2 regions of the Stutzerimonas sp. KH-1 genome follow, and region 1 is predicted to be linked to the other one. Evidence: predicted binding sites of a transcription regulator. Region 1 holds the regulator's gene; the other holds the start of a gene.

Region 1 (12,080 bases):
AATCGAGGAAATCGAGTACATCACCACGAAGAAGGCGAACAGCAGCGTGATGAAATCGGCGTACGAAACCAGCCAACGCTCGTGATTCTCGTGCTCTTCCGGCGCTCTGCGTCTGGCCATGGCGATCAGTCCATGAAGCCTTGCAGCTTCATCTCGATGGAGCGTGGATTTTCGCCTTCGGCGATGGATAGCACACCTTCGAGCAGCATCTCGCGATAGGCCGTCTGGCGCTGAACGACACTCTTCAGCTTGTTGCCCACTGGCAGGACCAGCAGGTTGGCGAAGGCGACCCCATAGATCGTCGCGACGAAGGCCACGGCGATGCCGCTGCCGAGCTGGCTAGGATCGGCCAGATTGCCCATTACGTGGATCAGCCCCATCACCGCACCGATGATGCCAATGGTCGGAGAGTAGCCACCCATGCTCTCGTAGACCTTGGCGGCCCGAAGATCGCGGCCTTCCTGGGTGTAGAGGTCAACTTCGAGAATGCTGCGGATGACTTCCGGCTCGGCGCCATCGACCAGCAGCTGCAGCCCCTTGCGTGCGTAGGGATCGGGTTCAGTCTCGGCAACCGGCTCGAGGCCGAGCAGGCCTTCCTTGCGTGCCGTATTGCTCCAGGCGGTGACCATGGCGATACCGCGAGCCAGATCGATGCGCGGCGGAAAGAAGATCCAGCGACCGATGCTCATGGCACGCATGAACACCGCGATGGGTGTTTGCAGCAGTACCGCACCGAGCGTGCCGCCCAGCACGATCAACGCGGCAGGTCCGTTGAGCAGCGCCGATATGTGGCCACCCTCGAGAAAGTTGCCGCCGACGATGGCGACGAACGCCAGCAGCAACCCGATGAGGCTGAGAACATCCATCAGCGGCCAGCCTTCATCAGATGCAGGCCTCGGCCAGATTGCGCCCGATGTCGTCCAACCCATAAACAGCGTCACTGAGATTGGCTTTGACCACCGCCATCGGCATTCCGTAGATCACGCAACTGGCCTCGTCCTGAGCCCATACCTGACTGCCGCTCTGCTTGAGCAGCCGCGCGCCCTCGCGGCCATCGGCACCCATACCGGTGAGCACCACTGCAAGCACCTTGTCGTGAAACGACTTGGCCGCCGAACCGAAGGTGACATCGACACAGGGCTTGTAGTTGAGGCGATCGTCGCCGGGCAGAATGCGCACCGCGCCGCGCCCGTCGATCATCATCTGCTTGCCGCCGGGCGCGAGCAGCGCCAGGCCGGGTCGCAGCACATCACCATCCTCCGCCTCCTTGACGCGAATGCGGCAGAGCTTGTCCAGGCGGTCGGCGAATGCCTTGGTGAACGCCGCAGGCATGTGCTGAATAAGCACGATGGGTGCCGGGAAATTGGCAGGCAGTTGAGTCAGCACCCGCTGCAGCGCCACCGGGCCGCCGGTCGAGGTACCGATGGCCACCAGCTTGTAGGCCTTGCGCTTGGGCGCCGGCGCACGCGCGGGTGCTGCCGGGGTCGCGCCAGCACCGGTGCTACGGGCAGTGGCCAATGCGGCGGGTGTTCCGCGGACAGAGGGTGCCGGGGCGCTGACGCTGGAACTGCAGAAAGTGCTGTAGCGTCGGTTGCTGCGCGAAACGGTGTGCACCTTCTCGCACAGCAGCTGCTTGACCTTGTCCGGGTTGCGCGAGATGTCCTCGAAATTCTTCGGCAGGTAGTCGACGGCACCGGCGTCGAGCGCATCGAGAGTGACCCGCGCACCTTCGTGCGTCAGCGAGGAGAACATCAACACCGGCGTCGGACAGCGCTGCATGATCTGCCGCACCGCAGTGATGCCGTCCATCATCGGCATCTCGTAATCCATGGTGATGACGTCCGGTTTCAGCGCCAGCACCTGGTCGATCGCCTCGCGCCCGTTGGTAGCGGTGCCGACGACTTGAATATTGGGATCAGAGGAAAGGATTTCCGAGACACGCCGGCGAAAGAAACCGGAATCGTCGACGACCAGGACCTTGACTGCCATACATCACTCCTAGCGGCAGCGCGCCCCTCCCGGAACGGCGCTGCCTGACCGAATCAAATCCTGCGTGCGTAGCGCTTGAGCATGCTGGGAACGTCGAGAATCAGAGCGATGCGACCATCACCGGTGATGGTCGCGCCGGACATGCCGGGCGTACCCTGCAGCATCTTGCCCAGCGGCTTGATGACCACCTCCTCCTGCCCAACCAGTTGATCGACGACGAAGCCGATGCTCTGGTTGCCGACGCTGAGAATCACCACATGACCTTCGCGCTGCTCTTCCTGAGCAGCATCGTGAACCAGCCAACGCTTGAGGTAGAACAGCGGCAGCGCCTTGTCGCGCACGATCACCACTTCCTGGCCATCGACGACATTGGTCCGCGACAGGTCCAGGTGGAAGATTTCGTTGACGTTGACCAGCGGGAAGGCGAAAGCCTGGCTGCCGAGCATGACCATCAGGGTCGGCATGATCGCCAGAGTCAGCGGCACCTTGATCACCACCTTCGAGCCCTGTCCCTTGGTGGAGAACACGTTCACCGTACCGTTGAGCTGGGAAATCTTGGTCTTGACCACATCCATGCCGACGCCACGACCGGACACGTCGGAAATCTCGGTCTTGGTCGAGAAGCCCGGCGCGAAGATCAGGTTGTAGCACTCCAGATCGCTCAGGCGATCGGCGGCATCCTTCTCCAGCATGCCTTTCTCGACGGCCTTGGCGCGCAGGACGTTGGCGTCCATGCCCTTGCCGTCATCGCTGATGATCAGCAGGATGTGGTCGCCTTCCTGCTCGGCCGACAGCACCACACGGCCGGTACGCGGTTTGCCGGCCGCCTCGCGCTCCTCGGGCATCTCGATGCCATGGTCGACGGCATTGCGCACCAGGTGCACCAGCGGGTCGGCCAGGGCTTCGACGAGGTTCTTGTCGAGGTCGGTTTCTTCGCCCACCAGTTCCAGGTTGATCTCTTTCTTCAGGCTGCGCGCCAGATCGCGTACAAGCCGCGGGAAACGGCCGAACACCTTCTTGATCGGCTGCATGCGGGTCTTCATCACCGCGCTCTGCAGGTCGGCGGTGACCACATCGAGGTTGGAAACGGCCTTGGCCATTGCCTCGTCGCCGCTATTGGAGCCCAGGCGCACCAGACGGTTACGCACCAGCACCAGCTCGCCGACCATGTTCATGATCTCGTCCAGCCGCGCGGTATCGACGCGCACCGTGGTCTCGGCCTCAGCCGGAGCCTTCTCGGCCGCGGCTGGCGCGGCGGGCTTGCTCGCTGCGGCAGCCGCTGGTTTGGCAGCAGCCGGACGAGCCGGCTCAGCCTTCGCGGGAGTCGGTTTGGTCGGCGCCTTTTCTACCGATGCAGCAGCGGCGGATTCGCTGACACCGGCCGGGCTGGCGCTGACGACTGGGGGTTCGAACTTGCCTTTGCCATGCAGCTGATCGAGCAACGCTTCGAACTCGTCATCGGTGATCTCGTCGCTTGCGCCTGCCCCACTACTGGCCGTTGCAGGCTCGGCAGCCGCCGGCGTGGTCGCTGCGGTGGTTGCCGGCTCGAACTTGCCCTTGCCGTGCAGCTGATCGAGCAGTGCTTCGAACTCGTCATCGGTGATCTCGTCGCTTGCGCCTGCCCCACTACTGGCTGTTGCGGCAGCCGCCGGCGTGGTCGCTGCGGTGGTTCCCGGCTCGAACTTGCCCTTGCCATGCAGCTGATCGAGCAATGACTCGAACTCATCATCGGTGATTTCGTCAGCCACGGTGCCTGTATCGGCGGATGCCAGCGGCTCGACAACGGGCGGTTCGATCGCGTCCAGTAGCTGCTCGAAATCGCTGTCGGCGCCTTCGCTCACAGGCTCGGCGATCGCCTGGGGCGCTGCGGCGGCAGGTGCTTCGTCGTCGGATGCAGGCTCGGCCAGACGGGCCAATGCGGCCAGCAGTTCCGGCGAGGCAGGAGTAGGTTCGACGCGTTCACGGACCTGGCTGAACATCGCGTTCACGGCGTCGAGCGCCTGCAGAACGACGTCCATCAGTTCGGAATCGACTCGACGCTCACCCTTGCGCAGGATGTCGAAGACGTTTTCGGCAATGTGGCAGCATTCCACCAACTCATGAAGCTGGAGAAAGCCCGCACCGCCCTTGACCGTATGGAACCCGCGAAAAATCGCATTGAGCAACGCCATGTCATCGGGGCTGCTTTCCAGCTCCACGAGTTGCTCGGACAATAATTCGAGAATCTCGCCGGCCTCTACCAGGAAGTCCTGGAGAATTTCTTCATCGGCGTCGAAGCTCATATTCACTTCCCCTAAAAGCCCAGGCTTGAAAGCAGATCATCGACATCGTCCTGGCCGGAAACGACGTCTTCACGCATATCGGCATGCATCTGCGGACCTTCACCATTGGAAGGCGATTTTTCTTGTTTTTTCTTCTCTTGCTCGGCGCGCATGGCATCGCGGTCGTGCTGGATGCCAGCCACGCGGTCGACCTGCCCCGCCATCAGGACGAGATTGAGCAGATTGCTTTCAAGCTCGGTGATCAGTCGGGTGACACGCTTGATGACCTGGCCGGTCAGGTCCTGGAAATCTTGGGCCAGCATGATTTCGCTGAGGTTCTGCGAAAGCTGGCTGCCATCGTTCATGCTGCGCTTGAGGTACTGGTCGATGCGCTTGACCAGCCCACGGAACTGTTCAGCATCCATTTCGCGGCGCATGAATCGCTGCCAGTCAGCCGTCAGGCTCTGGGCCTCGTAGCTAACGTAGTTGACCAGCGGCGCCGATTCCTCCACCAGATCCATGGTGCGGTTGGCGGCCTTCTCGGTCATCTCCACCACATAGGACAGGCGATCGGTCGCGTCGGTGATCGGTGACGGATCGCCGCCGGTGGCACAGGTATCCATCTCGAGTTTGACGATGGCGTTGTGCAGCTCGCGGGTGAGCTTGCCGACTTCCTGATAGAGGCTGTGATTACGCGCCTGGCTGAGTTCATTGAACATCTGCGTCGCTTCATCGAAGCGGCCCTGCTGCAGGCTTTCAATCAACTTTGGGGCGTTGGCCTTCAGAGTCGCTTCGAACTCTGCCAGGCTCTGATCTGCTTGCGTCATAGTGCCCTCGCGGCGTTGCTGCTTCAGCCGTTGACGCGCTCGAAGATCTTCTCGATCTTCTCCTTGAGCACCTGGGCAGTGAAAGGCTTGACCACATAGCCGTTTACGCCGGCCTGTGCCGCCTCGATGATCTGGTCGCGCTTGGCTTCGGCAGTGACCATCAGCACCGGAAGGTGCTTGAGGCGCTCGTCGGCACGCACGGTGCGCAGCAGATCGATACCGCTCATGCCCGGCATGTTCCAGTCGGTGACGAGAAAGTCGAAGCTGCCGCTCTTGAGCATCGGCAGCGCGGTGGTGCCATCGTCCGCTTCGGCGGTGTTGGTGAACCCCAGGTCACGCAAGAGGTTCTTGATGATTCGTCTCATCGTCGAGAAGTCATCGACGATGAGGATTTTCATGTTCTTGTCCAAGTCGACCTCCGTAAGTCCCAAAATGCCTCAGCAAACCGAGCACGTCATACCGCAAACAATCGTCAATTGGCGCGCCATTCACCGAGGCGCGCACGCAGGCGCGCCGCACACTGGCTATGCAACTGGCTCACACGCGACTCGCTGACTCCCAGCACCTGACCGATTTCCTTCAAGTTCAGCTCTTCGTCGTAATACAACGACAGCACCAGCTTCTCGCGCTCCGGCAGGTTGGCGATGGCTTCTGCCAGCGCCAACTGGAAACGTTCGTCCTCCAGATCGCGGAAAGGCTCGGGGTGCGTGCTGCCGGCATCCTCCTGCAGCTCGCCATGCTCGCCTTCCTGCAGCAGGTCGTCGAAGCTGAACAGTCGGCTGCCGAGGGTATCGCCGAGGATGCTGTAATACTCATCGAGACTAAGCTTAAGTTCGGCCGCAACTTCATGATCTTTAGCGTCACGACCGGTTTTCGCTTCAATGGCGCGGATCGCCTCGCTGACCATGCGCGAGTTGCGATGCACCGAGCGTGGCGCCCAGTCGCCCTTGCGCACCTCGTCGAGCATGGTGCCGCGGATGCGGATGCCGGCGTAGGTTTCGAAACTGGCGCCCTTGCCGGCGTCGTATTTCTTCGCTGCTTCCAGCAGTCCGATCATTCCAGCCTGGATCAGGTCGTCCACCTGCACGCTCGCAGGCAGACGCGCCAGAAGGTGGTAAGCGATACGCTTGACCAACGGCGCGTACTGATCGATCAGGCGATATTGAGCATCCTTTGCCTGAGCCTTGCTGTAATACATAGCGGATCCGGCACCTGTCATTCGTGGCTTTCTGAAGCGGGACTGATGAGGCGCTCGACGAAGAACTCGAGATGGCCGCGCGGGGTAGCGGGCAACGGCCAGGTATCGATCTTCTGCGCAATGGCCTTGAAGGCCAGCGCGCATTTGGAGCGCGGATAGGCTTCATAGACGGCACGCTGCTTTTGTACCGCTTTGCGTACGGCCTCGTCGTAGGGCACGGCGCCGACATACTGCAGCGCCACATCGAGAAAACGCTCGGTGACCTTGGTCAGTTTGGCGAACAGGTTGCGACCTTCCTGGGGCGCATGCGCCATGTTGGCCAACACCCGGAAACGACTGATGCCGTAGTCACGGTTGAGCAACTTGATCAGAGCATAGGCATCGGTGATGGACGTGGGTTCATCTGTCACGACCAGCAGCACTTCCTGCGCGGCACGCACGAAGCTGACCACCGAATCACCAATACCGGCCGCGGTATCGATGATCAGCACGTCCAGTTCATCGCCCAGTTCACTGAATGCCTGGATCAGACCGGCATGCTGCAGGGACGACAGCTGCACCATGCTCTGCGTCCCGGATGCCGCGGGCACGATACGGATGCCGCCGGGGCCCTGAATCAGCACATCGCGCAGATCGCACTCACCGGCGATCACATCGGCCAGGGTTCGCTTGCTGGTCAGGCCAAGCAGGACGTCGACGTTGGCCAGACCCAGATCGGCGTCGAGCAACACCACACGCCGGCCGAGATCGGCCAGCGCCAGCGCCAGATTGACCGACACGTTGGTCTTGCCGACGCCACCCTTGCCGCCGGTCACCGCAATCACCTGTACGGGATGCATACCCATGTTCACACGCCTATATCTTGCTGGGGCCATACGGCCGGCGATGCGCCCGCATGGCACGCATCTGGTTCATTCTGGTACCGCACTCGCTTGATCATCCGGCCCGCCGTGACGAGCCGTTGTACAACCCGGCGAACATGTCGGCCATGGCCTCTTCGCTCGGCTCCTCGCCTGATTGCAGGCTTACCGCACGGCTGACCAGCTGGTGGCTACGGGGCAGATGCAGGTCATCCGGAATCCGCGGGCCATCGGCGAGGTAGGCTATCGGCAAATGCTGGCTGATCGTGAGGCCGAGCACATCGCCGAGGCTGCCTGCCTCGTCCAGCTTGGTCAGGATACAACCCGCCAGGCCGCAGCGACGATAGTTGTGCCATGCCGCCTTGAGTACCTGACTCTGGCTGGTCGCCGCCAACACCAGATAGTTCTTGGATTTCACACCGCGATCCGACAGAGCTTCGAGCTGCTTGCGCAAGGTCGGATCGCTGGCCGGCAGGCCGGCGGTGTCGATCAGGATCACCCGCTTGCGGGCCAGCGGCGCGAGCGTCTTGCTCAATGGCTGGCTCGGGTCGATCTGCAGCACCGGTACGTCGAGGATACGCCCAAGCGTCTTGAGCTGCTCCTGCGCGCCGATCCGGTAGTTGTCCATGCTCGCCACGGCGATGTTCTGTGCGCCGTACTTGAGTACGTAACGGGCCGCGAGCTTGGCCAGGGTGGTGGTCTTGCCAACACCGGCCGGGCCGACCAGCGCAATCACTCCACCCTCTTCCAGCGGCTCCTGCTTGCTGACCTTGATCGCCTGCGCCATATAGGCCAGCACCATGCGCCAGGCCTGACGCGGATCGTTGATGGTCGCGACCTTTTCCAGCAGGCTGCGCGACAGTTCGGCCGGCAGGCCGAGGCGCTGGAGCCGGCGCCAGAGGCTGGCCTGCTGTGGACGGCGGCTCTGCTCCTGCCCCCAGGCGATCGAGCCGAGCTGCACCTCGATCAGCTCACGCAGACCGTGCAGCTCCGAGTACATCGCCTCGATCGCGCGCGGATCGACGGCAGCAGATGGCGCGGCAGCCGGCTCGGGCTGAGCGCTCGGCGCCACGGCGGCCGGCTTCTCGTCAAGCAGTTGACGATCCTGCATCTTCGCCCGCGGCGTGGCGCTCAGTTCGGCATGGGCACTGGCCAGGCGCGATTGCGTCTTGCGCAGCTCAGCTTCCAGCGCAGGATTGGGCTTGGTCGCTGCCGGCGCGGACTGCATCGGGTAGTCGAGTACGGCCGTCAGCTCGACGCCACCGGCCACCCGGCGATTGCCGATGATCACGGCATCGGCGCCCAGCTCGTCACGCACCATCTTCATGGCGATGCGCATATCGGCGGCGAAGAAACGTTTGACCTGCATGGCCTGTACCCTCGGTTAATTCTGACCCACCGTCGAGACGATGGTGACCTGCTTGTTGTCCGGTATTTCCTGATAGGCCAGAACATGGATGTTCGGCACTGCCAGCCTTGCGAACCGCGACAGCATCGCCCTGACCGGGCCGGCGACCAGCAGAACCGCCGGTTTGCCGAGCATTTCTTGACGCTGTGCCGCTTCTACCAGAGACCGTTGCAACTTTTCGGCCATTCCCGGCTCCAGCAGGATGCCGTCATCGGAGCCCTGCCCAGCCTTCTGCAGGCTATTGAGCAAGATCTGTTCCAATCGAGGCTCGAGGGTGATCACAGGCAGCTCCGGCTCTAGTCCCACAACGTTTTGCACGATTGCGCGGGATAGCGCAACGCGCACCGCAGCCACCATCGCGGCGGGATCTTGACTCTTGGCGGCCACATTGGCGATAGCCTCGGCGATGGTGCGGATGTCGCGCACGGGAACCTGCTCCTGCAACAGCGCCTGCAAGACCTTGAGCAGCGTGGAGAGCGATACCATGCCAGGCACCAGCTCCTCGGCGAGCTTGGGCGAGCTCTTGGCCAGCAGCTGCAGTAGCTGCTGCACTTCCTCGTGCCCCAGCAGCTCGTGCGCATGCTTGTACAACACCTGGTTGAGGTGCGTGGCGACGACAGTGCTGGCATCCACCACCGTATAACCCAGCGACTGTGCCTGATCGCGCTGGCTGGTCTCGATCCATACCGCCTCCAGCCCGAATGCCGGATCCTTGGCGGCAATGCCGTTGAGTGGGCCGAACACCTGGCCCGGATTGATCGCCAGCTCGCGATCCGGATAGACCTCCGCCTCGGCCAGGCTCACGCCCATCAGCGTCAAGCGATAGGCGTTGGGCAACAGGTCGAGGTTGTCGCGGATATGGACCGAAGGCATGAGAAAACCCAGGTCCTGCGAGAGCTTCTTGCGCACACCCTTGATTCGCGCCAGCAGCTGCCCCCCCTGATTACGATCGACCAGCGGGATCAGACGATAACCGACCTCCAGGCCGACCATATCGACCGGAGTCACGTCGTCCCAGCCCAGCTCCTTGGTTTCGGCGGCTCGTTGCGCGGGCAGCATCTCCTGCTGCTTCTGCACCTCCTGCTCGGTCTTCTTGACGGACTGCTTCTGGCGGTGCCAGATCCAGTAGGCACCCGCTGCAGCCGCGGCACCAAGGCCGAGGAAGGACATATGCGGCATGCCCGGAACCAGCCCCATGGCAATCATGATCGCTGCCGACACCGCCAGCGCCTTGGGCGAGGCGAACATCTGCCGCTGCACCTGCTGCCCCATATCCTCCGAACTGGTGACGCGGGTCACCATGATGGCTGCTGCGGTGGACAGCAGAAGGGAAGGAATCTGTGCAACCAGACCGTCACCAATGGTCAGCAACGCATAGACCTGGCCTGCCTCACTGAAGCTCATGCCGTGCTGCGCCATGCCTATGCCAACGCCGCCGATCAGGTTGATGAAGAGAATCAGCAGGCCGGCAATGGCATCACCGCGCACGAATTTCGAAGCACCGTCCATAGAACCGTAGAAGTCGGCCTCCGAGGAAACCTCGCTGCGGCGCTTCTTGGCTTCTTCCTGGTCGATCAGGCCGGCGTTGAGGTCGGCGTCGATCGCCATCTGCTTGCCGGGCATAGCGTCGAGGGTGAAGCGTGCGCTGACTTCCGAGATGCGCCCGGCGCCCTTGGTGACCACGACGAAGTTGATGATCATCAGAATCGCGAAGACGACGATACCCACGACGTAATTGCCGCCGATCACTACGTTGCCGAAGGCCTCGATCACATGGCCTGCGGCCGAGCCGCCTTCATGGCCGTTGATCAGCACCACCCGGGTCGAGGCAACGTTAAGTGCCAGACGCATCAGGGTCGCGACCAGCAGGATGGTCGGGAAAACGGCGAAGTCCAGCGGCCGCAGCGCATAGACGCTGACCAGCAGGACGACAATCGACAGCGCGATGTTGAAGGTGAACAGCAGATCCAGGAGGAGCGGCGGCACCGACAGCATCATCATGCCCATCATCACGAGCAACAGCAGCGGTACGCCGAGATTGCCGCGCCCCGCGCCTGCCAGGCCGTTGCGAATATTGACGAGTTGCGTGCGATCCACAGAAACCCCGGAAATACAGAACGAATTCTTGACGCGAAATGCGCCCTGCCGGGGCTATAGCAAGAAGGGGTCCAACTCTCTGCCGCATTGGCTACCAGCGCGCTCTATACCGCGGGGCGGTGCGAACGCCGCGCAGCGTCGGCAGTCACAGTTGCTACCGGCGGCACTCCGTCGCCGTCTGCGCAAAAGGAGCTTTCAGATGAAACAGTGGATCATCGCCGCCCTAGCCGGCTGCACCGCCTTCGCCGCCCAGGCGGAAACGCTGAACGTCGAGATCAACGCCGTCACCGCCCAGGGCATCGGAGAATCCGTGGGCAGCGTGAAGATCGAAAGCAATGAGTACGGCCTGGTGTTCCGTCCCGAGCTTGCCGACCTGCAGCCCGGCATCCATGGCTTTCATATTCATGCCAAAGGCAGCTGCGAGCCGGCCGAAGTCGATGGCAAGCCAACCGCGGCGGCGGCTGCGACCGGACACTGGGACCCGAAGAACAGCGGCAAGCACGGCGAACCCTGGGGCGACGGGCATATGGGCGACCTGCCCGCGCTCTACGTCGACAGCGAAGGCAAGGCCAACCAGCCGGTACTGGCACCACGCTTGAAGAGCCTGGGCGACATCAAGGGCCTGGCGCTGATGGTCCATCAGGGTGGCGATAACCATTCCGACCATCCGCAGCCACTGGGCGGTGGCGGCGCACGTGTCGCCTGCGGCGTAATCGAATAAGCGCTGCGGCCGGGCGACGCAACCCGTCACCCGGCCGGATCACTCGTCGCGCCGCAAGTCCGGCGGAATCGGCAGATTGTTCAACGGCTCGGGTCGGCGCCCCTTGCCCGCGCGGTACTGACGCAACTGATAGACGTAGGCCAGCACCTGTGCCACGGCCAGATAAAGGCCAGCCGGGATCTCATGATCCAGCTCGGTGGAGTAGTACACCGCCCGCGCCAGTGCCGGCGACTCCAGCACCGTCACCTTGTGCTCCTGGGCGATCTCACGAATCTTCAACGCCACGAAGTCACCGCCCTTGGCAACCAGCCTTGGCGCGCCGCCCTTGTCGCCGTCGTACTTCAGCGCAACGGCGAAGTGCGTCGGGTTGGTGATGACCACATCGGCTTCCGGCACCGCCTGCATCATCCGCCGCTGCGCGGCCTCACGCTGCAGCTGGCGGATGCGCGACTTGACCTCCGGCTTGCCCTCGGAATCCTTGTATTCGTCCTTGACCTCCTGCTTGGTCATCATCAGCTTCTGCTTGTTGCTCCAGAGCTGAAACGGCACGTCCACCGCGGCAATGATGATCAGCCCACAGGCCATCCACAGGGCGCACCAGCCGACGATCTCGACGCTGTGCATGATGGCGAGGTCCAGCGGCTGCTTGGCGATGGACAGCAGGTCGTCCTGATACGCCGACAACACCAGCAGCGCAACGCTGAGCACGACGAGGAACT
Region 2 (12,080 bases), 1.3 Mb from region 1:
GCAAGAGCAGCGCGAGGCCGCTCAGCGGCGCCCATGCCGGCACATTGAGGTCGCCGGACAGCAGCAGACCAGGCACGAAGAGCAGGTTGATCGGCAACCACCAGACCGACAGGCCGAGTCGCGCCCCGATCAGTGCGGCCAGAGCGCCCTGTGCGAGCGCGGTGGGGAGCAGCCCCGGGCGCACGGCAAAGCCCCAGGCCAAGCCGAACGCCAGTAGCCAGACGAGCAACAGCGCCAGCAACTGGGCCAGCAGCGCGCGCAGAACAGGCAAGCGGGTAAGCGTGGTGGCGGACATGATCAGCGATCGTCGAACCAGGGCCGGCCAGTCTAACCGTCTGCCGACGCGCCATACAGGCCGCAGCCAGCCGGCATGCTAGACTCGCCCACCAAAACTGCGAGACAACCCCCACCCATGGCCAAACGCCAACTCAACCGCCGGCAAAGCTGGCGCATCGAGAAGATCCAGGAAGAGCGCGCCGCCCGTGCCGCGCGTCGCGAGAGCCGTGCCCTCGAGGAGCTGGAGGGCGGAGATCTCGGTCCGGAGCAGACCGGACTGGTCATCGCGCATTTCGGTGTGCAGGTCGAGGTCGAGGCACTGGAGGGCGAACACAGCGGGCAGGTGTTCCGCTGCCACTTGCGGGCCAACCTGCCGGCACTGGTCACCGGCGACCGCGTGGTCTGGCGCCCGGGCAACCAGGGCATCGGCGTCATCGTCGCGCAGCTGCCGCGGCATTCGGAGCTTTGCCGGCCGGACATGCGTGGCCAGCTCAAGCCGGTGGCGGCCAATGTCGACCTGATCGTCATCGTCTTCGCCCCGCTCCCCGAGCCGCACGCCAACCTGATCGACCGCTATCTCATCGCCGCCGAGCACGCTGGCATCGCGCCGCTGCTGCTGCTGAACAAGGCCGACCTGATCGACGAGCAGAACGAGGCAGCACTGAACCGCCTCCTCGACGTGTATCGCCAGCTGAGTTATCCGCTGCTGGAGGTCTCCGCCCATGGGGGCGCCGGCATGGATGAGCTGAAGGCGCGCCTCGACGGTCACGTCAGCGTGTTCGTCGGGCAATCCGGGGTCGGCAAGTCGTCGCTGGTCAACAGCTTGCTGCCGGGCGTCGACACCCGTGTCGGCGCGCTGTCGGAAATGACCGGCAAGGGTACGCATACCACCACCACCGCGCGGCTGTTCCACTTCCCTGGGGGCGGCGAGCTGATCGACTCACCCGGCATTCGCGAATTCGGCCTCGGCCACGTCAGCCGCGCCGATGTGGAGGCGGGCTTCATCGAATTCCAGGAGCTGCTCGGGCACTGCCGTTTCCGCGACTGCAAGCATGATCGCGAACCGGGCTGCGCGCTGCTCAAGGCACTGGAGGAGGGGCGTATCCAGCCGCAGCGCATGGCCAGCTATCGACATATTCTCAGCAGCCTGCCGGAATCGGACTACTGATAAACGGGCTGATCAGCGCGCACCGGGCTCGCTGAACTTCAGCACTCCGTCTTCGAAGATATTCAACCGCTCGCGCAGCTGTTCGGGCTGCAACGGCTCCTCGACGGGTGCCGTCGCGCCGGGCGAAGACTGGGCAGGCGCCGCACCGCCCTCATCGTCGGGCTGCGCGCCGGGCTGCTCGCCCTCGATCGAACGCTGCGCTTTCTTCGTCAGCACCAGGATGTCGATGCGACGGTTCACCGGGTTGAACGGATCCTTGCGATCGAACAGTGCCGATGAGGCATAGCCCACCACCCGCGCAATCTGCTCCTCGGGATACCCCCCTGCTACGAGCGTGCGGCGCGCGGCATTGGCGCGGCTGGCCGATAGCTCCCAGTTGCCGAAATCGCCGCGCCCGGAAAACGGCTTGGCATCGGTGTGTCCGCTGATGCTGATCTTGTTCGGCACGGCGGCGATGGTGTCCACCAGCGCCAGCAGGATGTCCTCGAAGTAAGGCTGCAGCTGGGCACTGCCGAGGGCGAACATCGGCCGGTTCTCGGCATCCATGATCTGGATGCGCAAACCGTCCTGGGTGATCTCGAAGAGGATCTGATCCTTGAACTTCTGCAGTTCGGGGTTCTCATCGACCTTGTTCTGCAGTTCCTGCAGCAGCAGCTCCAGCCGCTCGCGCTCGATCTGCTCGGCGAAGGTCTCGGCCTGCTGCGCGTCGATCTGCGCCTCGCTCTGCGCCGGCTCCAGCTCGGGGTTGAGGGTGCGATCCGGTGACGGCGTCGGCGTGCCGCCCAGGTCGATCACATGCGGACTGGCGCTTTCGGTGAAACCGATGGGGTCCTGGAAATAGCCGGAGATGAGCTTCTTCTGCTCCGGCGTGGCCGAACTCATCAGCCACATCACCAGGAAGAACGCCATCATCGCCGTGGCGAAGTCGGCGAAAGCGATCTTCCAGGCGCCACCGTGATGACCGCCCGCGACCTTCTTGACCCGCTTGACGATGATCGGTTGGGTATTGTCCATGGCGAACCTTTAGCTGCCACGCATGGCTTGCTCGAGCTCGGCGAAGCTCGGGCGGTGCGCCGGATAGAGAACCTTGCGGCCGAACTCGACGGCCAGCGTCGGCGGCATACCCGAGGCCGAGGCGACCAACGTCGCTTTGATTGCCTCGTAGACGTTGAGCTCTTCCTTGGCGTCGTGCTCCAACGCCGCGGCCAGCGGTCCAAAGAATCCGTAGGAAGCAAGAATGCCAAGGAAGGTACCGACCAGCGCCGAGCCGACCTTGTAGCCGATCATGGCGTTATCCGCCTCGGCGAGGATCGACATGGTGATCACGATACCCAGTACCGCCGCGACGATACCCATCGCCGGCAAACCATCAGCGACCTTGCTGACGGCGTGAGATGGGTGCTCGAGTTCTTCCTTCAGGCTGTTGAGCTCCATGTCGAACAAGCCTTCGAGTTCGTGCGGCGCCATGTTGCCGGAGGACATGATGCGCAGGTAATCGCAGGTGAAGGCGGTCATCCGCTCGTCCTGCAGGAAGCCGGGGTACTTGCTGAACAGCGGACTGGCGGCCGGATCCTCAAGATCGGCCTCGATGGCCATCATGCCCTCGCGGCGGCTCTTGTTCAGGATTGAATAGAGCAGGCTGAGCACTTCCAGATAATAGGTATGGGTGAAGCGCGTGCTGAACATCTTCAGCGACTTCTTGAAAACGATCTTGGTGGTACTGCCGGGGTTGGCCTGCAGGAAGCCGCCCAGGGCGGCGCCGCCAATGATCATCACCTCGAATGGATGGATCAGCGCGCCGATCTTGCCGCCCGAAAGCACGAATCCGCCCAGCACACTGGCGAACACCACGATGATGCCGATTATCTTGACCATAGGAGGTACGTCTGAAACCTGGTTACGAGCCGTCCGGATCAGGGCAAAACAGCGCCCCGAGTCGTTACCAGACGACCTTGCAAAAGGAATGTTGGAAGAATTGTTCTGGTTATCGGAACTTTTGCGCCAGACTAAAGGCCATCCCGATGAAAAGCTAGTTCGGCCATGACCACCACGCCCCCGCTACCACGCACCCTGCCCGCCTGGATCAAGGCACTCGACGATGCTCCCCTGCCCGCCTTTGCTGCCGTTCATGAACGGGTTCGCCTGGCGTTGCGCGACAGCAGCAAGTCGATGCGGCAGATCGCCGAACTCATCCAGGACAGCCCGGTGCTGGCGCTGCGCTTCATTCAGGAGGCCAACCGCGGCATCGGCGATGGCCAGCCGGCCGAAAGCCTGGAGGTCGCACTCAGCCGCATCGGCGTGCAGCGCGCCGAAGCATTACTGGCGCGCATTCCGGCCATGGAGGCGGCCGACATGCCGCGACCGCTGCGGCAACTGGTGCTGATCAGCCGCCATGCCAGCCAGCAGGCCAACGGACTGTTCGCCGCCCGCCTGGCCCGGCTGTGGCAGGAGATCCACTGGGGCAGCCTGCTGTTTCTGGCGCCGGCCTGGGCACTGATCGGCACCTATCCGCATCTGCTGGAAAGCTGGGAACAGCGGGTATTGGTCAAGGGCGAACCAGCCAGCCGCGTCGAGCGCGAACTGCTCGGCGTTTCACTTTTGGAGCTGTGCCTCAGGCTTGCCGAGCATTGGCGCCTACCCGACTGGATCGCTCAGGGCTATCGGCTGCTCGGTGCCGATCGGCGCCGGCTGATCAGGGCCCTGCATATCGCCCACGACAACGAACACCCGCTGCACCAGCAGCAGATGCTCGACGCCGACCCCGAGCTACGCCGCTGGCTTACATTGCCGAGCAACACCATCGTGCTGGCCAACGGCTTGGCGCTATCGGCACACCACAGCTGGAGCGGCGTGCACAGCCTGCGCTGGCAGCGGCTGGCCGGACTGTACCTGCAGGTGCCACTGGACGAGATGCAACAAATGGTGCACCAGCAAGCGGTCATCAGTGCCCGCGAGTTCGGCCCGACCGACCTCTGGCACCCGGCCCAGGGCCTGCTGTGGCCAACCGGCAGCCGCTTCCAGACCCTGCGCGAAGCACCGACCCCGAGCGCGGCCGACCTGGCAGAGTGGCGCGACCAATGTCGCCGCCTGCTGGGCGATCCCTCACCGTTCAGCAACATCCTGCAACTGACTGCCACAGCCAGCCGCGCACTGAACTGCGCCGGCCTTCAGCGCTCACTGGTGATGCTGGTCGACCGCAAGCAGAATCGCCTGGTCAGCCAGCAGGGCAACGGCCTGCCTGCCGATGCCGGGCGCCTGACGCTCGCTCCGGAGCAGAGCCAGATTGTTCGGCGCCTGCTGGAAAAACCTGCCCAGCTGCGACTGCAACCATCCAACATGGCGCAGTTCTCGGCCCTCCTGCCCGGCACGCTCAAGAAACTGTTCGCCGGCGAGCACCTGCTGTTGCGCTCGCTGGGAGTCGACGGGCGAGTACTGATGCTCATCGTTGCCGATCAGAACGGCGCGCCCATGTCGGACACGGTACTGCAAACATTCGTTAAAACATCCCAGTGCATCGAGCGCGCACTGAACAACCTCAGCAGGCGCGGGGGCTGATCTTTTTCGCTAGACTTCGTCCCTTCCATGACTGAGTCGAGGCCCGCCGTGTCCGTCTTTTCCCACCTGCCGCTGGTGATCGAGCCTGCCGATCTGGCCGCTCGCCTCGATGCGCCGGAACTGATTCTGGTCGATCTGACGAGCGCCGCTCGCTATGCCGAAGGCCATCTGCCGGGTGCTCGATTCGTCGACCCGAAGCAAACCCAGCTCGGCCAGCCGCCAGCGCCCGGCCTGCTTCCCGACATCGCGCAGCTGCAGCAGCTGTTCGGCGCACTGGGACATCGCCCCGACGCGGTCTATGTGGTCTACGACGACGAGGGCGGCGGCTGGGCCGGGCGCTTCGTCTGGCTGCTGGATGTGATCGGCCATCACCACTACCACTACCTCAACGGCGGCCTGCACGCCTGGCTGGCCGAGGGCCGGTCACTCACCCAGCAGGTGCCCGCAGCCGCCGCCGGCCACCCGAGCCTAACGCTCGACGAAGCGCCCACAGCCACCCGCACCTACATCGAGAGCCGCCTCGGCGCGGACGATCTGGCTATATGGGACGCTCGCTCACCGGCTGAATACCGCGGCGAAAAACTGTTCGCCGCCCGCGGTGGCCACATCCCCGGGGCGGTCAACTTCGAGTGGACCGCCGCCATGGACCCAGCACGTTCGCTGCGCATCCGCGAGGACATCGCCGAGCACCTGCGGGCACTCGGGATCGTGCCGGAGAAGGAAATCATCACCCATTGTCAAACCCACCATCGCTCAGGCCTCACCTACCTGATAGCCAAGGCGCTGGGCTATCCGCGCGTCAAAGGCTACGCAGGCTCCTGGGCCGAATGGGGCAACCTGCCTGACACCCCGGTGCAGCAATGAAAAGGACCAACATGAAAGAACGCCTGTTCGTCGCCAGCCAGTATGTGCTGCCGCATCACCTGATCTCACGACTGGCCGGCTGCCTGGCCGAATGCCGGCTGCCCTGGGTGAAGAACACCTTCATCAAGTGGTTCGTTCGACATTTCCAGGTCGACATGCGCGAGGCCCAGACGGAAGAACCTACGGCCTACGAACATTTCAACGCCTTTTTCACCCGCGCGTTGAAAGATGGCGCGCGCCCTCTAGATACCACGCCTGGCGCCATCCTCAACCCCTGCGACGGGGCCATCAGCCAGCTAGGCCGCATCGAGCAGGGCCGCATCTTCCAGGCCAAGGGGCACAGCTTCAGCGCCATGGAGTTGCTCGGCGGCGATCATGAGCGCGCGGCGCCGTTCATGGGCGGCGCATTCGCTACCGTGTACCTGTCGCCCAAGGATTATCACCGTGTGCATATGCCGGTCAGCGGCACGCTGCGCGAGATGGTCTATGTACCGGGACGGATCTTCTCGGTGAACACCGTTACCGCCCAGGGGGTACCGGAGCTGTTCGCACGCAACGAGCGGGTGGTCTGCCTGTTCGACACCGAGCATGGGCCGATGGCGATGGTGCTGGTCGGCGCGATGATCGTTGCCAGCATCGAAACGGTCTGGGCCGGACTGGTCACGCCGCCCAAGCGCAGCCTCCGGACCTTCCGTTACGACGAAACCGCGCGCGCACCGATCCACCTGGAAAAGGGCGCGGAGATGGGACGCTTCAAGCTCGGCTCGACCGTCATCCTGCTGTTCGGTCCGGACCGTGTTCGCTGGGCCGAGCAGCTCGGCCCGCTTAGTCCCGTATGCATGGGCCAAGCCCTGGGGCAGGCGGAATCGAGCGCAGTGGTCGCCGAGCCGCTCGACCAGCTCTAACGGCCCCAACCGACGTTCGGCCGCCAGCCGCTGCCGAATGTCGGCTAATATCACCAGGCCATTATTCAGTCCTGCCCGCTGCGGCAGATATTGATAGAGTTCTCATTACTCATGCCTTGAATCGCTGCGGAGCCATCGTTGGATAGACAGAGCCATCATCTGCTGTTGCGCGCACCCGCACCGACTCGGCAGAGCCTGTCCTTCTGCGATGCCAGCGTGCGCGGCGTATCCGCCTGGCTCGCCGGGCTGCCCAAAGCCAACATCGGTGAGACCGCACGTCAGCTGTATCAGGCCCTGATCGAGCTCAACCAGCTTCGCATTGGGTCCGAAACCAGGCTGCAGATACTCGAGCTGCTGCGCCCGGACGTGCACTTCGTCTGCCGGCAGCTGGAAAAGCACTACGTCAACCAGCCAATCGTGCTGGCCGAGCGCCCGCGCAAGGTCGCCGGCCTTTGCCAGGCACTGCAGAACCACCTGGCGGTCGGCTACAAGCTGATCGTCGTTCGCGTGGTCTCCCAACCCAACCGCGACCGCCACCAGCTGTTTTCCGTCGCACTGCAGCGTGCTGTTCACAGTCTGGGCGCGCTGCTCGTGCGCTCGACTCAACTCTACGGGCCGCCCGCACCCGGTCTCTGGCTGGAGATGCATCAGCTCTATCAGTTGGCGGTCGAACACGGCGTCGAGCGTCTCCTGGTCCGCGATCCGCTGGCGCAGCACGGCCCCGGCCTGAGCACCGAGCAGAGCTATATCGCCGCGCTGCTGCTCGGCTGTGCGCGCTGCAACCAGATGCGTCAGCAAAACATCATCAAGCTGGCCGCGGCGCTCGAAGCCTGGAGCGCGCTGCCATTGATCCAGGCCGGCAGCCTGGCCAGCAGCCTGTTCCTGTTTTCCCCGACGGTAGACGGCCCACCACGCTATCGCTCGTTGTTGCCAGATGCACAACAGCTGCATCTGCTCGGTATCGATACCCGTCCACTGGTCAGCCTGATCGAGGAACATCTGCGCCTGGCTCAGGAAAACCGCCAGCTGACCAACCTCCCGGCGGCTGACGGTCTCGATGACGATCTGCTGCGCCATCTGAGCTCGGCATGGGGCGCGATTTCCGAACGCACCTTCCAGCGCACCCCGGCACAGGGTGTACTCAGCCTGTGCATCGGCATGACCGCGCTGCATTTTCAGCTAGCCGGCCAGCGACCGTTCAATGAGGTACTGGAGCAGCCCGACGCATCGAACCGCGCGGTATTCAAGCTGCACAATGGCGCAACAGATGTCTGGGCCAGCGCTTTCGACGCCCAGAGCACCGCTACCGAGCTGCCGCCGGACCAGGATCATATCGAGTTCATCAGCCCTACCCGCGTACGCGCCACTCCCACTCCAGCGGCTCGCGCAAACAACACCGATCCGGTCCCGGCAAGCAGATCGACAACATGCGAAAGCCACCCGATTCATCAGGTCCAGCTGGTCGATCACAGCCCGGGCGGCTACTGCCTGGCCTGGGAAGGCGAAGTCCCCGGCCTGCTGCAGACTGGCGAGTTGCTGGGGCTGCGCGAAGGTGACGGGCAGAGCTGGAGCATCGCCGTGGTGCGCTGGATTCGCCAAGTCCGCGGGGGCGTCACGCAGATGGGGGTCCAGCTGATCGCACCGCAGGCCCAACCCTGCGGCCTGCGCCTGCTGCGCAAGGTCGATCAGGGCAGCGAGTACCTTCGTGCCCTGCTGTTGCCCGAGATCGGCGCCATCTCCCAGCCAGCGATGCTGATTGCGCCACGCCTGCCCTTCCAGGAGGGGCACAAGGTCCTGATCAATCACAACGGCGAGGAACAGCGCGCCATTCTGCACCGACGCCGTGGCAGCAGCGGAAACTACAACCAGTTCGAGTATCGCTCACTTGGCCAGCTGGCACCGGAGCGAGAGACCTCGTTCACAGGCTGGAAAGCCCACACGAGCGGCGGGGATGAAGATTTTGACTCACTCTGGAAGTCGCTGTAGATTGCCGACTCTCGCATTCTTGCCTGCCCGCGCCGCACCGGCGCGCACTTAAGCTGTTGCCATGGCCCTGCAAAAGAAAACCATCCGCCTGCTGATTCTTGAAGACTCGCAGAACGAAGCCGAGCGCCTGGTTAGCCTCTTCCGCAATGCCGGACAGGCGACCCGGGTGCATCGACTCACCTCCAGCGACGATCTGGCCGAAGCCCTGAAACAAATCTGGGATCTGCTGATCAGTGCGCCGCAGAGCGAGAATCTCGACCCCAGCGAGGCGATCAGTGCTATTCGCCGGCAGGCCAAGGACATCCCGATCATCCAGCTGACCGCCGGCAACGACGCCGAAGCGATCACCGATGCGCTGATGCTCGGCGCCCAGGACGCGTTGCCACAGGGCGAGGATGAATGGCTGCTGCTGGTGGCCAACCGCGAACTGGCCAATCTCGAGGAGCGACGCGCCCGACGCTCGGCCGAAGTCGCGCTGCGCGAGGCGGAGAAACGTTGCCAGCTGCTGCTCGACAGCTCCGTCGACGCCATCGCCTACGTTCATGACGGCATGCATATCTATGCCAACCGTGCCTACCTCGAGCTGTTCGGCTACGACGACGTCGACGATTTGGAAGGCATGCCGATGATCGACCTGATCGGCGGTGCCGACCAGAGCCGGTTCAAGACCTTCCTGAAAAACTACCAGACCCTCGAAGGCAGCGCCGAATTGGCCTGCGGCGGGGTTCGCGCCGACGGCGAAGCGCTGAAGATGCGCATGAGCTTCTCGCCAGCCGCCTATGACGGCGAGCCTTGCATCCAGGTGGTGATCCGCGCCGAGAGCGACAGCGCCGAACTGCAGAAGCTCCGCGAGATCAGCAGCCAGGATCCGGTGACCGGCCTGCTCAACCGCAACAGCTTTGTCGAAGTCATGGATACCGCGGTCGAGCGCGCGGTCAACGCAGGCCAGAGCGCGACCCTGGCATACATCCGCATCGACCGTTTCGCTGCATTGCAGGCCGATATCGGCCTGACCGACTCCGACCAGCTGCTCAGCCAGCTGGCCACCCTGCTGCGCGGGCACTTCCCGAGCGACACCCAGCTGGCGCGCTTCGCCGATGATGTGTTCACCGTGCTGCAACCCGGCGTCATACCGCAGCAGGCCGAAGCGGAACTGCGTGCGCTGCTTGGCAAGGTCGAAGGGCATCTGCTCGATGTAGGCGGGCGCACGGTGCAGGTCACCCTCAGCATCGGTGTCGCCGGCCTCGACGAAAAGACCGCCAAGGCCCAGGACGCCATCGAGCGCGCGCACCGCTGCGCCGATGAGCTGAGCGACGGCAATGCGCTGAAGATCTATAACCCCGCCGACGAGCTGGCCGCCGCGGCGAACCGCGGCGATATCGCCGCCATGCTCAAGCAGGCACTGGAGAACAACAGCTTCCGGTTGCTGTTCCAGCCGATCATCAGCCTGCGCGGCGACAACTTCGAGCATTACGAAGTCCTGCTGCGACTGCTCGATCCCCAAGGCGCGGAAGTACCGCCCAACGAGTTTCTCAGCGCCGCCAGCGAGGCCGGCCTGGCCAGCAAGATCGACCGCTGGGTCATTCTCAATTCCATCAAGCTGCTCGCCGAACATCGCGCCAAGGGCCATAGCACCCGCTTGTTCCTGCACCTGTCCGCCGCCAGCATCCAGGACTCCAGTCTGCTGCCCTGGCTCGGCGTCGTACTCAAGGCCTCGCGCCTGCCCGGCGACTCACTGGCCTTCGAGTTCGGCGAAGCCGATGCCGTCGCCTATCTCAAACCAGCCAAGGCATTAGCACAGGGCCTGAGCGGCCTCGGTTGCCGAATTGCCCTGGCCCAGTTCGGTTGCGTGCTGAACCCCTTCAACACGCTCAAACACCTGGATGCCGAGTTCATCAAGGTCGACGGCTCCTATACCCAGGATCTGAGCCGCCAGGAAAATCAGGAAGCGCTCAAGACGCTGCTGGCCGAGCTACACGAGCAGCGCAAGCAGAGCATCGTGCCTTTCGTCGAAAGCGCCACGGTACTCGCCACGCTCTGGCAGGCCGGCGTCAGCTATATCCAGGGGCATTACCTGCAGGGCCCCAGCCAGTCGATGGATTACGACTTCTCCTCCGACGAGGAGTGAGCCCGGCTGGCCCAGCGGCCAAAACAGACTCCTCCTGCCAACTCGCCCTGAGTTGATCGTGGTCATCCGCTGGCCGCAACGCTGGGCTAGAGTGTCCGGACGTCTTCACTTTCAGAAGGAGTCGTGCCATGGCCATGATGAAAGCCGCCGTGTTCGTCGAACCCGGGCGCATCGAACTGCAGGACAAACCCATACCCGAGATCGGCCCGAACGATGCGCTGTTGCGGATCACCACGACAACCATCTGTGGCACCGATGTTCACATTCTCAAGGGCGAGTACCCGGTTGCCCCGGGACTGACCATTGGCCACGAGCCGGTGGGCGTCATCGAAAAGCTGGGCAGCAATGTCAGGGGCTACCAGGAGGGCCAGCGCGTGATCGCTGGCGCCATCTGCCCGAGCTTCACCTCCTACGCCTGCCAGGACGGCCTGCCGTCGCAGGATGGCGGCTGCTCGTGCCACGGTTACAAGCCCATGGGCGGCTGGCGCTTCGGCAATACCATCGACGGCACCCAGGCCGAGTACGTGCTGGTACCCGACGCCCAGGCCAACCTGGCGCCGGTGCCGGACGGCCTGACCGACGAGCAGGTGTTGATGTGTCCGGACATCATGTCCACCGGGTTCGCCGGCGCCGAGGCCGCCAACATCAAGATCGGCGACATCGTGGTGGTCTTCGCCCAAGGCCCCATCGGCCTGTGTGCTACTGCCGGAGCCAGACTGCGTGGCGCCGGCACCATCATCGCAGTGGACGGCGTCGATGCGCGGCTGGATATCGCGCGCAAGATGGGTGCGGATGTGACGCTCAACTTCCGCAATGTCGACGTGGTGGACGAGGTGCTCAAGCTGACCGGCGGCCGCGGCGTCGACGCTTCCATCGAGGCGCTGGGCCTGCAATCGACATTCGAGAGCGCGTTGCGAGTACTCAAGCCGGGCGGCACGCTGTCCAGCCTCGGCGTCTATTCCAGTGACCTGACCATTCCGCTCGGCGCCTTCCACGCCGGCCTGGGCGACAACAATATCGTCACCTCGCTCTGCCCCGGCGGCAAGGAGCGCATGCGCCGGCTGCTCAACGTGGTGGCTTCAGGAAGAGTCGATCTCGGCCCGCTGGTGACCCATCAGTATGCGCTGGCCGATATCAATGACGCCTACGATCTCTTCGCCAACCAGCGCGACGGGGTATTGAAGGTAGCGATCAAGCC

What was found. Region 1 encodes FliA, which starts transcription of late flagellar genes. Its sites were predicted from a motif close to CTAAAGTTTNNNNNNNNNNNGCCGNTAA; they were not measured.
Region 2: the regulator FliA is predicted to act here: its motif matches at 3,429-3,456, upstream of motA (flagellar motor stator protein MotA).

Annotation. Positions count from the first base shown of each region.
Region 1 is NZ_CM137011.1:673,980-686,059, reverse strand. It holds gene motD (flagellar motor protein MotD) at 1-120, opposite strand, end outside; gene ACX1DW_RS03405 (flagellar motor protein) at 126-866, opposite strand; gene ACX1DW_RS03400 (protein-glutamate methylesterase/protein-glutamine glutaminase) at 883-1,989, opposite strand; gene ACX1DW_RS03395 (chemotaxis protein CheA) at 2,043-4,271, opposite strand; gene ACX1DW_RS03390 (protein phosphatase CheZ) at 4,283-5,077, opposite strand; gene ACX1DW_RS03385 (chemotaxis response regulator CheY) at 5,101-5,475, opposite strand; gene fliA (RNA polymerase sigma factor FliA) at 5,550-6,275, opposite strand; gene fleN (flagellar synthesis regulator FleN) at 6,293-7,120, opposite strand; gene flhF (flagellar biosynthesis protein FlhF) at 7,212-8,504, opposite strand; gene flhA (flagellar biosynthesis protein FlhA) at 8,520-10,640, opposite strand; gene sodC (superoxide dismutase family protein) at 10,840-11,361, shown strand; gene flhB (flagellar biosynthesis protein FlhB) at 11,401-12,080, opposite strand, start outside.
Region 2 is NZ_CM137011.1:4,128,697-4,140,776, reverse strand. It holds gene ACX1DW_RS19760 (class I SAM-dependent methyltransferase) at 1-295, opposite strand, end outside; gene rsgA (small ribosomal subunit biogenesis GTPase RsgA) at 413-1,444, shown strand; gene motB (flagellar motor protein MotB) at 1,457-2,458, opposite strand; gene motA (flagellar motor stator protein MotA) at 2,468-3,319, opposite strand; gene ACX1DW_RS19740 (HDOD domain-containing protein) at 3,485-4,999, shown strand; gene ACX1DW_RS19735 (rhodanese-like domain-containing protein) at 5,048-5,863, shown strand; gene asd (archaetidylserine decarboxylase) at 5,875-6,768, shown strand; gene ACX1DW_RS19725 (molecular chaperone) at 6,907-8,754, shown strand; gene ACX1DW_RS19720 (EAL domain-containing protein) at 8,816-10,882, shown strand; gene ACX1DW_RS19715 (NAD(P)-dependent alcohol dehydrogenase) at 11,011-12,080, shown strand, end outside.